One region of the Paenibacillus wuxiensis genome, then DNA from elsewhere that is predicted to be linked to it. Evidence: predicted binding sites of a transcription regulator. Region 1 holds the regulator's gene; each other region holds the start of a gene.
The links. Region 1 encodes NrdR, which represses ribonucleotide reductase genes. Its sites were predicted from a motif close to AACACNATATATNGTGTT; they were not measured.

Region 1 (4,289 bases):
AGCGAGGCGCTCTGCTGGTTGATGCTGATAAGATTGCCAGGGAAGTCGTTCTCCCTGGCAGTCCCGTGTTGGAACAAATTGCGGTGCATTTCGGATCGGACATGCTGCTTGCGGACGGAACGCTCAATCGGAAGCGATTAGGGGAGGTTGTCTTTGCAGATGAGACAAGTCGCAAAGCGTTAGAAAGCATCACCCACCCGGCTATCCGGAAGGAAATCCAGCGTCAAATGCATCAATATGAGATGGACTATCCAGAACGTCTTGTTGTCGTTGATATTCCGCTCCTGTATGAGTCAGGTCTAAGCGAGATGTTCGATTCGATATTGGTAGTGTATGTTCCAAAAAGTGTTCAATTACAGCGTCTAATGGAACGGGACGGTTGGAGCGAGCGCGAAGCTGAACAGAGGCTGAATGCTCAGTGGAGTATGGAGAAAAAGCGAGAGCTGGCGGACATTATTATCGACAATAGCGGTTCGCTGGAAGATACGATCAAGCAGCTCGACCATTTCTGGTCGGAGAAAGGCTTGCCATGAATCGTATGATGAAAATGCTCCGCAAAAAGAGAGTGCTATTGCTGTTGTTTTTGGGCATGCTGTTCTTGCTGTTCGTTCAGTCGCAATGGCTGGGGAGATGGATGTACCCGATTGCATATGAAGCCGAGATTCGCAAATATGCAGCTCAATATGATGTAGATCCTCTGCTTGTGGCTGCTATCATTCGAGTGGAGACGAACTTCCAAGCGGGGCGCGAATCTCGTAAGGGAGCGATTGGAGTCATGCAGCTGATGCCGGAAACGGCTACATGGGCGATGGAGCAGCTGAAGATGAATAATCGTTGGTCTTTGGACGAATTGAAAAATACGGCCGACCCGAATATTCTTATTGGCACATGGTATCTAAAATCGCTGCATAAGCAATTCAATGAGAATTGGATAGCGGCGATCGCCGCTTACAACGCGGGTCCTGGCAATGTGAACAAATGGATTCGCAACAAAGTATGGGACGGACGCTATGACACAGCCAAGCAGCAAATCCCATATGGGGAAACAAAGTTGTACGTACAGCGTGTTATCCATTATTATGATAAGTATAAAAACATCTACCCGAAAATGAAGTAGAACGAAGAAGAAGCATCGGACAAGCCGATACCGTTATCGCGCATGATGTCCGACGCTTCTTCCGTCATTATTTGTATTGACCTGCAAGAGATTGTTCAGCGATTTGGACAAGGCGCTTCGTGATGTAACCACCGATAGAACCCGTGTCACGAGTTGCCATGTTGCCATAGTATCCGTCAGATGGGATGGCAATGCCCAACTCTTGTGCGATCTCGAACTTCATTTGTTCAAGAGCTGCTGTCGCTTGAGGTACGACCAAGTTGTTGCTGGAACGATTGTTTTGGCTCATTTGATTCACCTCCTTGCGGTTGGTAATTGTATTGTGTGCATTCTTTCAAAGATCATTACAGGTAACCACTGGTAACTTTTTAAAAAGTGAATTGTGATAAACATCAAGAGTAGAACGGAGGAACGAAAATGAAGTGTCCTTATTGTGACCACTTAGGAACAAAGGTACTTGATTCTCGTCCAGCGAACGACAATAAGTCTATTCGCCGCAGGCGGGAGTGCGAGCTGTGTAGCAGACGCTTTACTACATTCGAGATGGTGGAGGAGACTCCGCTCATCGTTATTAAGAAGGATGGAAGCAGGGAAGAGTTCAGTAGGGATAAGATGCTGCGCGGACTTATTCGTGCCTGTGAGAAGCGTCCCGTATCTGTGGAACGGCTGGAGATGATTGCTTCGGAGGTCGAGAAGCAGCTGCGAGATACCGCCCATGCGGAGGTAGACAGCCGTGTCATCGGTGATTTCGTCATGGAGCAGCTCTATCCAGTAGATGAAGTTGCTTATGTGCGGTTCGCATCGGTCTATCGTCAGTTCAAGGATATCAGCATGTTTATGAAGGAACTGAATCATCTTCTGTCGAAGAACGCCCTTGGCGAACATCCAGATAAATAGTTTAAACAAGCTCGGAAAACCCCTCAAGCAGTAAACTGTTTGAGGGGTTCTTTGTATTTTATCGAGCAATCAAGTGTGGATTGATGGATAGGTGCAGATCCACATTGCAGACGACTTTCCATCGTAGCGGGCATTTTCCCCGATTTGAGGAGCCAGAGCGCTATCTTGATATAGTTAGTGAGTTTTTCGTGCAAATAAAAACTCCCTCAAACATTTGAGGGAGAATAGACGTTAAAAAATAATTCTTCTACGGGTATCAAGCAGCACGATAGCAAGGAGATCGAAGAGCACCAACGGCAAGATGAAAGGGAAAAATGAAGTGTGTACTTTTCCCGCATGCTTTACGGAGTTGACCTTTAAGTACACTCTCTTTTTATCTACTTTCACGATGGTGCCTGTATATATGTTACCGTTTTTGGCCTTTATCTTTACGAATTTTTTCAAGAACTTTACACTTTTGGAGTAATGGGGGGATAACGTCTTAGACGTAATCTTCTTAGGCGTGATTTTTTTAGGCATAGAAAGACCTCCTTTTCGCATAATAGCGGAACACACAATGTGCTTAGATATGTTATGCAGGATGTACGAAAAGGGTGTCATATGTGTCACAATTGTCCTTGATACCATTGTACGAACCCGAGTTTCCAGGATACGTAGTAGCATAACGCGATTCCGCCTAGCAGAAGGAAGAGTAAGGCCCAATCCTTCCATGTAACTCGAAGCTTCACATAATAAGCTCTTCCACGTCGGCCTGTGAATCCCTTCGATATCATGGCGGCAGCTACACGCTCCGACTTGCGGATAGCTGAAGCGAGCAGTGGAATTGCATAACGCTTCCATGCCCGCAGCTTGCTCTTCCAGCCACGCTCCCGTTCTATGCCTCGCATGCGGTGGGCATCCTGTATGATGCGCAGTTCTTCCTTGAAGAAGGGGAGGAAGCGATAGCCTGCCAGAATACCGTATGCCCACTTGGGCGACAGCTTGCATTGCTGCATCAGGCTCAGCATGAAGCGAACAGGATCTGTCGTCAAGATGAAGATGAGCGACAAGGCGGAGAAGATAAGCACTCTGAGTCCGAGTGATATTGCCTGCTGGAACGTGGCCTCCGTAATGATGAACGACCCCCACTGCCATAGAATGGCACTTGAAGCGGGATCGGCAGAACGCGGGAAGACGAGAGCCGTCCACACGTAGCCGATGCCCATAATGAGGAAGGGGCAGAAGCTAAGCAGCCATTTACGCCATGATATGTTCCCTAATAGGAATGTAAATAGAACGATGTAGACAAGTGCTGCAAGCGGTGTAACCGGATCGAACGTCAACGACAGCATAATAACCGCTATAATGATCGCAAGCCCCTTAATGCTTGGATTCCAATCACGGAGTATCAGGATGATCTCCTCCTTCGATACCTGTCGTCTGTGCAAGTAAGCGAAATGTCACCGCGAAGTTCATCGGCATACGCAGATGACACTTCTCCACGAGCTCAGGGTGCTCCTTCCACAGCTTGGAAGGGCTGCCGTCAAACTGTATGCAACCTTCATCTAGCACAATAATTCGGTCGGCATAGTTCTGAACCCACTCCATATCATGCGTGATCATCAGGACAGTTGCGCCTGCTTGGGTTCGTGCTTGCAGGGTGTCCATCAGCTGCTTGGATGTATAAGAATCTTGTCCATATGTCGGCTCATCGCATAACAATAGCTGTTGGCTGTCGGTAAGAACGGAAGCGACACTAAGTCTTCGCTTCTGTCCTTGGCTGATGGAGAAGGGATTGGCATTGGCAACCTTGTTCAAGCGGAAGCGTGTCAAGGCTTCTCCGACATGCTGCTGTACTTCTTCTTCGCTCAGAAGCTGCAAGCGCATCCCGAATGCAAGTTCATCGAACACGGTATCAGTAATGAACTGATGCTCTGGATTCTGGAATACATATCCGATGAAGGCTCTCAGCTCCCGCTCTGCATATCGATGAAGAGGCATGCCATTCAGAATGATTTGACCTTCATCCGGCTGTGTCAATCCAGATAAGAGGGAGGCGAGGGTAGATTTCCCAGCTCCGTTTGGACCAACAAGTGCTACCCATTCCCCTGAATGCAGAGTAAGGGACACGTGATCGAGGATTACTCTCCCTTTACGCCGATAGACAAGGTTGTTCGCTTGCAAGACTTCCTCAGGCTTTCGTGGGGAACCGTTCGATTGAGCTGATGTTAGGATGCGCATCACATCCTGCTGTGCTAATTTAGGGAGCGACAGCAGCAGGTTCAGCAGATCCTCG
Region 2 (4,289 bases), on a different contig from region 1:
ACGTTAACAATGTTAAGTGAACCCAAGTTACAGGAAATATCGCGGTTAATCTCATCCTCAATGCCGTAATCGTTAATCGTGGACACTTCACTAAGCTGTGCGATCTCACTGCACAGGTTGGAGAATTTAACCTTACCGATTTCTTTAAGGGCATGATATTCATTCGTGTTATCTACGAACATGATATATGGGTAACCAGATTCCATCTGAATCTGTGCAATTTTCAAAACTAGGTCGCGAGCGACAATTTTCTTTTTGCGGACTTTCGGATTGTCTACGAGCTCATCATACATTTCGGAGAGATCCATATCATCCAAATGCTTGCCATATGCTTGGAATACCGTGTGCGGATAGAACAAGTACATGTCTTTATCCTGCTCAACAAGCTCGAAGAACTTGTTCGGAGCAACGACGCCGAGCGACAAAGTCTTAATGCGGATTTTCTCATCACTGTTGATTTTCTTCGTATCCAGGAATTCATGGATGTCAGCATGGAATACGTTCAAGTATACAACGCCGCTTCCGTCACGCTGTCCCAATTGGTTTGCGTAGGAGAAAGCATCCTCAAACAATTTCATAACTGGGAGTACGCCGCTTGCTTTACCGTCCAGCCCTTTGATCTGCTCGCCTGCACCGCGAATCTTGCTCAAGTTCAAGCTCACACCGCCGCCAATTTTACTTAACTGAAGTGCGGAGTTGATCGCAAATCCGATCGAGTTCATGGAATCGTTGACTTCGAGCAGGAAGCAGCTGACAAGCTCTCCTCTGCGCTTCTTCCCTGCATTCAGGAAGGTTGGCGTTGCTGGCTGATACTCTTGTGCAATCAACAGATCTGCATATTCGAATGCTTTGTTCATATCTCCGCTCGCTAAGAACAAGGATACAACCGCCAGTCTGTCTTCATAACGTTCCAAGAACTTCGTATCATCATTCGTCTTCATCGCGTAGTTATTGTAGAACTTGAACGCGCTCATGAAGGATGGGAAGCGGAATTTCTTCGAGTACAGGAACTCGTACAATTTCTTAATATCTTTAAATTCATATTGGTCGAAAATCTCTTTCTCATAGTAATCATTTTCGATCAAATAATGAATCTTCTCTTCAAGGTTATGGAAAAACACTGTATTTTGATTGACATAATCGACGAAATAGCTCTTTGCTGCCTCGTGATCCTTGCCAAATTGAAATTTACCGTCCTTCTGAACCATGATTTCATTGTTAAGCTGTATCCATTTTGGTATCAAAGTCATGGACCTCCCGAATAAAGTTGTCTACATCTCGTTTTGTCCCGCTGAGTTCAAACTTCATCAGTACGGGGACGGAGTATTCTCTGGAAATATGGTCAGCTGCAAGCCCATACCGAGTGCCCCAGTTCATGTTGCCGCTGGCCGCGACACCTTGGAGCAAATGACTGTGTTCTTCCAGAAACTCTTGCGTGGACTGTGGAACTTGTCCGAACCCGGTCGTGTACGTAATCAGGATAAAGGGTTCATTAAGCTTGGTGTCAGGGGTGACACGAACACACTCCAAATCCAATTTATCGACGAATCGTTTCACGTTACCCGTCTTCGAATCGTAAGCGATAAGCACGTGATCCCTCCGTTGTTCGACTAGTTTGCAAATGGAACGAACAAAAAATGCTCATTCAAAAACAAGGATCAAAACGATCGACACGATGCGTACCCTAATTTCGTGTATGCTGTCGCTTTAATCTCTCAATCTCTGAATAGGCATGTTCTTAGAATCTGGCGCGATGCGCCGCTCGATTCCAATTGCTGTCACAATATATAGTGTATGTATCGCATTCAACTAACTATATATAGTTCGCTATAGAATCATATACAATTTTAAGAGAAATGGCAAGGTCCATTTTATGACGCTTTCTCTATCAAATTTCATGTCGACTATTGGCACAAAACATTACTATCGTACCACACCTCAGACGAATATTGGAGATCATTTATTTTGGAATTGTAGAGAAATACATGATAAAAAAATTCGATAATTCCCCTTTTCAGCGACGGGATGGCGATCTCCCCAATCTCAACTTTTTTATTTAACCAAGACACAGGAGTCAAATCAGCACATTTTTTGATTACCACATACATCAATCCAAACATCCGATATGAACAAGCATACGATAGCTAGAAAAGATTACTAGGAATGATTTTTTCAGTTCATTTTGAGTAGACGGAGGGAAACATCCGATGAGCAAATCTAAAGCGCTACGAACATCGAGATCATCTGATGTGGTAAATCAGGTGTATTCAAACCGGGTACTGCGATCTGAGTTTGATCGGAATTGGAGAACGGAAATATCAAGAAGTGGTTATGTCATTTACATTGCAACTGCAAACCGGGCTAAAGTTGAGGTAATACTGTCAGGCGGGATAAACAAGCGATTGGTGTTTCCGAGAGGCGGAAGAGTGATCGTCGGTGGTGGCGGAACATCGCATTATAGCAAACCACATCGCACGATCACGATCTAATGATGATTTGTTAGCTAGACCCGATACTAATACAGAAATAGCGGCAGTACAAGACACCGGAATCGTGTCTAACTGCCGCTGATTCGTGAAATGTCACGGAATTTGTAGCTTACGATTTATCCGCTGCTTCCAAAAAAGATAGAATGTGCGAGGCCATTTCTTGAGGATGCGTCAATGGGAGCATGTGGTCTGCACCCTCTATTTCGACGAAAGCAATACGTGGTATCCGCTTGAACTCCTCCGCGATCATGCGCATATCGTCCCACTCCACTGTCCCGTACATAAACAAGGTAGGAACCGCGATTTCCTCCAACTGTTCGATCGCAGGTGGCTGAGGCCATATCACCTCAAAGCTGCGCCACTCTGTGAAGACACGCGTAAAGTATTGGGTGTGCATATCAATAAAGAGATCACGCTGACCGCTAGCCATCACCGTACGATAAATAGGCCCCTGCAATGAAAACTGTATCATCTTGCTCACATCCGGAGCGAGTGAATTCAATTGCTGAATCCAGCCCCGATACGTCTCTGAGAAGATGAAACCTGTCAAGGATGGAGCAACAGCGATCAGTCGAGCGACTCTATCTGGGGAGGATAATGTAAAGTTAGTAGCCAATTCTCCGCCTATAGAATGCCCAACTAGGGTCACCTGTTCCAGCTTCAGGTCGTCTAGCAGTTGACGTAAATCTTCGACAAGGTTGAGCGGTACTTGCGGTGCGGGCGATCGCCCCGTACCACGAGCATCAAAGGTAACGACCTCGTGAGTTCTTGCGAGAAGTGGTACTAGCTCCCCCCATGCCCTTGAATCGACGCCTCCGCTGTGAATCAGCACAATCGGCTCGCCTGTTCCATAAATCGAGTAGCTCAGATCCATTCATGCTCCCTCCCATGTGGCTTTCTATTGATTGTTTCACCTCATATATTAGATATGGATCAATATTCAGATCAATGATATTTTAATTTTTTCCTTTCACAGAAGCACTGCGATTCCATCCTATTCGATCATCGCCAATATCTAGATGGAGAACCGAACCGACCTGATATGGTTCTTTTCCTGACTCAATGGAATTTCCCCGACAACACTTACTTATTTCCCGGGCTCACACTCTCATTTCCCGGGCAACCGCGCGGTTTCGAGCCATTGTGACAGTGAGGTTCAACATAATTACAGAAAAACAGAGTCTGCTCCATGCCGAACATCACTCCTTTTTGTCTCTTCAAGCAGCAATGTGCATAACCATGCAAAGGATGATCCGCTACGGAAATAAGAAATTTCATTTTTGCGATGCCAACCTATTCCCCATCTCATTCATATTGATTGTACATCCATCACCTATAGAGAATATAAAAAAGACCGACCATGAGGCCGATCTGCATCATTTAACTTCCTATATACTTCACTTCATTTAATATCCATTCTGTTGAAATACAGAACGCTTGCCACTAAGCCGAATAGCGAAGTGATACCAACCGCAATAAACGAGTATAGCGGTGGATAATCCGCTACATAACTTTGGGTCACAATTACATGCGCAGCTGACCAAGGGAACAGCGCCTTGTAATCGGAACTGATCACGGTAACATTCCCTAACGTGATCACCGCTGTGAACATGATGGTCGGCACATAATTTTTGAATAAGAAGGTTACCCAAATCGTCGGTGTGGACAACAGAAACATAAGGACAGCACCTAGTACATAGTCACCCAATGAAGACACCAGTACCGCGGCACTTACCCCGTCTGATTTGATAAAAAATCCGAATCCCAATGTAAGCACCCAGGCTACCATCGTCAATAAAA
Region 3 (4,289 bases), on a different contig from region 1:
TAGAGCCCGGAGGCGGAGCAATAGCTGCACCAGTTGGCGGAGCTGTGGCGTTACCCGCAGGTGGCAGGACTGGCGGGGCAGAAGGTCCACGAGGGGGTTCAGGCGGCATCGCAGAAGGATCGAATACGAAGGTGAATCGCATCGTCTCGGGCTCTGCCCCTGTGCGATCAACAAAACCCCAATAGTAGGGACGGTTCGTAAGCTTACGGTCGGCTCGTTCTGACAGCTTCACGGTTACACTGGCAGGTGAGGTCTCCATGATATGACAATCGGTGGCCTCCAAATAATCGAGCACAAATCGTCGTACTTGCTCCGTATTCATTCCTTCCTACCTCCTATTCCTGTCATCATCCTTCAATCTCGGCACTCATGTTATGCAGGAGATTACTTATTGCTGCACTCTTCTCGTCGTCTTCCATATCTATTTCTTCACGTATCGCATTTAACGAATTGCCTAAACGCTCCACCTCGGTGCGAATCAGATCTTCCGAATCCGATTCCAGAAGAATGCGGGAGAGGCTCTTCTCGAGAGAATCCTGCTTCTCGAACCGTTCTAGGATCATGTCGAGACTGCCGATGACCATCTCAAACATGTTGATTTTCTCATGAAGCAGGTTCAATATATATTCTTCAATCGTTCCTTGCGTTGATAGGTTGTAGATCTTCACATCATTGTTCTGACCAAGCCGATGTACCCTACCAATCCGCTGCTCTACGCGCATCGGGTTCCATGGCAAATCAAAATTAATCATATGATGGCAGAACTGCAGATTGATACCTTCGCCCCCGGCTTCTGTTGCAATCATGACCTGTGCCCGTCCGCGGAAAAGATCCATCATCCAATCCTTCTTGCCGCGGTTCATCCCTCCGCTGTAAGGAACTGCGACTAGACCGGCATTGCGGAAATACTGCAGCAAGTACTCCTGGGTAGCTCTGTATTCGGTAAACACGATAACTTTTTCATTAATCTCGCGAATAATGTTCATCGCCGTTTCGGCTTTGGTATTCGCATTAATGCCTTTAATGAGATCGACAAGATCCCAGATATAATTGCGAATAGGGGAGTCCTCGGCAAGCTTCTTTGACAAATTCACGAGTGTTAAGAAGACGGCATCCCGACTGGAGCATACTTCCCGCTGCAGCGTAATGAGGGAGAACATGCTGCCGATATCCCCGCTGCTTGTTCGATATTGCTCCTTTACAAATCGAGTGACGCCATCATAGAGCGCCTGTTCTTCCGGCGAGAGGGTGAGTGGAACATTCTTAACGATACGCTTCGTAAAATGAACATTGCCTTCACCTCTGCGATTGCGCACCATGACCTTCGATAGCTCGCTCTGGAGCATGCCCTCATTCTTCGGCATCCGCTTGTCTGCGACGAAGTTCGTGCTGAACTCCCCTTGACCGCCCAGCTGACCTGGCTTCAGCAGATTGATCAAGTTATACAACTCGTTCATATCATTCTGAACGGGTGTAGCTGTTAGCAGAAGACAGTATTTCTTGCGCAAATGCTGAATGAATTGATAGTTCGTTGTTTTCCGATTTTTCAGTTTATGGGCTTCGTCAACGATTAACATATCGTATTCCTGCTCCATGAGAATTTCCTTGTGCGGATCGCGTTTAGCAGTATCCATGGAAGCGACTACGATGTCATTTGCCCATTGATATCCCTTCTTTTGGGCGATCGCAGGAATGTCGAACTTATGGTTCAGCTCACGAACCCATTGCAGCACAAGTGAGGCAGGCACTAAGATGAGCACTCGCTTCACAAGTCCACGAATCATATATTCCTTTAAAACAAGACCGGCTTCGATCGTCTTCCCGAGACCTACCTCATCGGCTAATATTGCTCTGCCTCGCATATCATGCAGCACTTTGCGGGCTGTCTCTAACTGATGCGGCAGTGGATCGACGTTTGTAATATGAGTTAAGCATTGAAGCTCGTCAAATGCATGAATTCGCTTTGCCTGCTGGGCTTCGTATGCAAGCCGGAATAAGGTCCAGTCATCCCAAGGGCTGTTTTTGTCAATGCGAGCAAGAAGCTCGTCCGTCCATCCGTTCTCGATAGTAAGGGGGATGCGACCTATTGCAGCTGTGCTAGTACGGGAGGATGTGGAGGGGTTATCTCCATTAATACCCACAGTTCCCATAGATGCTTCGATTCCGGGGTAAGCTAGTGTCGTAGAAGCGTTACTCGGTGTACGAGACTCTTCGTTCGACGGCTGATACGTACGCATGTTATCTCCCTCCTTAATCGATTCGTTATTCTTCATTACCGTGTAGTATGGACGTAATCTTCTTATTTCATAACTGTTCATACGATACGATGGAAAGAGTTTGAAATGAGGGATTTATCACAGTGGTTTTGTATATGTTGATGTAAAATACTTTTTGGACACTAGATATAGTGTTGAGTACATACCATGTAAGCAGGTCTAACGCACGTGGTTGTTGATAAAGATTTGATGAAATGAAGAAGCACAGGAGGTTGTTCTCTTTGAATATGCCACAGAAGAAACGCTTGGAAGGACTAAGTGAGAAGATATTTCTAGATCGATATGCAAAAAAGGATGCAGATACGAATAATACCCGAGTGGGGGACGTTGTACTTGTATTAACGAAAGATGATCCGAAATTTCCGACGAAGGAGGTTGGAGAGGTTACTGCACGTAATGGCCGGAACTTATCTGTTGCACTCCGAAGCGGGGCGACCATCCAGACGTCTATTGAGCATGTGACGCTGACCGTGGAGAAAACACCGGAGGAAATGTGGGATCGATTGGCATCTGCAATTGCCTCCGTTGAGACTACGGAGAAGCAAGCGGAATGGACGGATAAATTCAGATATATTCTCGATGATTGGAAGCTTGTCCCGGGTGGACGAATCGCAGCAGGAGCAGGAGCAAGCGAGGAGCTAACCTTGTTCAATTGCTATGTCATTCCGTCTCCGAAGGATAGTCGAGGCGGGATTATGCAGACGCTCTCGGAAATGACAGAAATTATGGCTCGGGGTGGCGGCGTTGGCATCAATCTATCCTCGCTTCGTCCAAGACGGGCTATTGTGCGTGGTGTTAATGGCTCATCCAGTGGCGCGGTTTCATGGGGAGGCTTATTCAGCTATACGACAGGACTTATCGAGCAGGGCGGCAGCCGGCGTGGTGCCTTAATGTTAATGATGTATGATTGGCATCCGGACATTTTGGATTTTATTACGGTGAAGCAGACCGCAGGTCAAGTGACGAATGCGAACTTATCTGTCTGTGTTAGCAATGGATTTATGAAAGCCGTGAAGGAGGACTTGGACTGGGAGCTTGTATTCCCAGATACGAGTGATCCGGACTATGATGAGCAGTGGGATGGAGATTTGGAGAAGTGGAAGAAGGCGGGCAAGTCCGTCATTCCTTATCAGACAGTTAAGGCCCGCGACATTTGGCATACGATTATAGAGTCGGCGTGGAAGTCTGCGGAACCGGGTGTTGTCTTCATGGAGCATTATAATCAGATGTCGAACAGCTGGTATTTTAACCCGATTATCTGTACGAATCCTTGTGGAGAACAGGGACTGCCGGCGTGGGGTGTCTGCAATTTATCTGCGCTCAACCTGTCCAAGTTTTATGATGCTGAGAAGCGGGATGTTGCTTGGGAGGAGCTATCGAAGGTAACGCGTTATGCGGTGCGCTTCCTCGATAACGTCATAGATAAGACTCCGTATCATTTTGAGGAGAATAAAAACAATCAACAGAAGGAGCGGCGTGTCGGGCTGGGCTCGATGGGATTGGCAGAATTGATGATCAAGCTTGGCATCCGATATGGAAGTCCTTACTCGCTCGAATTCCTTGACCGGCTGTTCGGCTTTATTGCCCGCGAGGCCTATTTGGCTTCTGCGGATATTGCTGCGGAGAAAGGGGCTTTCCCTGCCTTCCAAGCAGAGCCATACTTGTCAAGCGGCTTCATGAAGCAAATGTGCGGTGTATATCCTGAGGTCGAAGAAGCAATTCAAGCGAAGGGGATGCGTAATGTAACGGTCATTACACAAGCGCCGACGGGCAGCACGGGTACCATGGTTGGCACTTCCACCGGGATCGAGCCGTACTTCGCCTTCAAATATTACCGCCAGAGCCGTCTCGGCTATGACGAGCAGTTCGTGCCGATTGCGCAGCAATGGAAGGATGCGCATCCGAACGACCAGCTGCCGGATTACTTTGTAACAGCGATGGATCTGTCAGCAGAGGATCATATACGTGCCCAAGCAGCGATTCAGCGCTGGGTGGACAGCTCGATTTCCAAAA

Region 2: nrdI (class Ib ribonucleoside-diphosphate reductase assembly flavoprotein NrdI) is a predicted target of NrdR. The motif match lies at 1,778-1,795, and genes of this name have one in related genera.
Region 3: ABN764_RS26965 (adenosylcobalamin-dependent ribonucleoside-diphosphate reductase) is a predicted target of NrdR. The motif match lies at 2,395-2,412, and genes of this name have one in related genera.

Annotation. Positions count from the first base shown of each region.
Region 1 is NZ_JBEFZI010000011.1:144,290-148,578, reverse strand. Features, by position in the region: gene coaE (dephospho-CoA kinase) at 1-533, shown strand, start outside; gene ABN764_RS24140 (lytic transglycosylase domain-containing protein) at 530-1,117, shown strand; gene ABN764_RS24135 (alpha/beta-type small acid-soluble spore protein) at 1,185-1,406, opposite strand; gene nrdR (transcriptional regulator NrdR) at 1,535-2,014, shown strand; gene ABN764_RS24125 (hypothetical protein) at 2,246-2,533, opposite strand; gene ABN764_RS24120 (energy-coupling factor transporter transmembrane component T family protein) at 2,620-3,405, opposite strand; gene ABN764_RS24115 (ABC transporter ATP-binding protein) at 3,392-4,289, opposite strand, start outside.
Region 2 is NZ_JBEFZI010000006.1:56,499-60,787, forward strand. Features, by position in the region: gene nrdE (class 1b ribonucleoside-diphosphate reductase subunit alpha) at 1-1,250, opposite strand, end outside; gene nrdI (class Ib ribonucleoside-diphosphate reductase assembly flavoprotein NrdI) at 1,219-1,590, opposite strand; gene ABN764_RS14395 (hypothetical protein) at 2,208-2,489, shown strand; gene ABN764_RS14400 (alpha/beta fold hydrolase) at 2,599-3,363, opposite strand; gene ABN764_RS14405 (ABC transporter permease) at 3,892-4,289, opposite strand, start outside.
Region 3 is NZ_JBEFZI010000016.1:28,876-33,164, reverse strand. Features, by position in the region: gene ABN764_RS26975 (YqhG family protein) at 1-322, opposite strand, end outside; gene ABN764_RS26970 (DEAD/DEAH box helicase) at 348-2,237, opposite strand; gene ABN764_RS26965 (adenosylcobalamin-dependent ribonucleoside-diphosphate reductase) at 2,504-4,289, shown strand, end outside.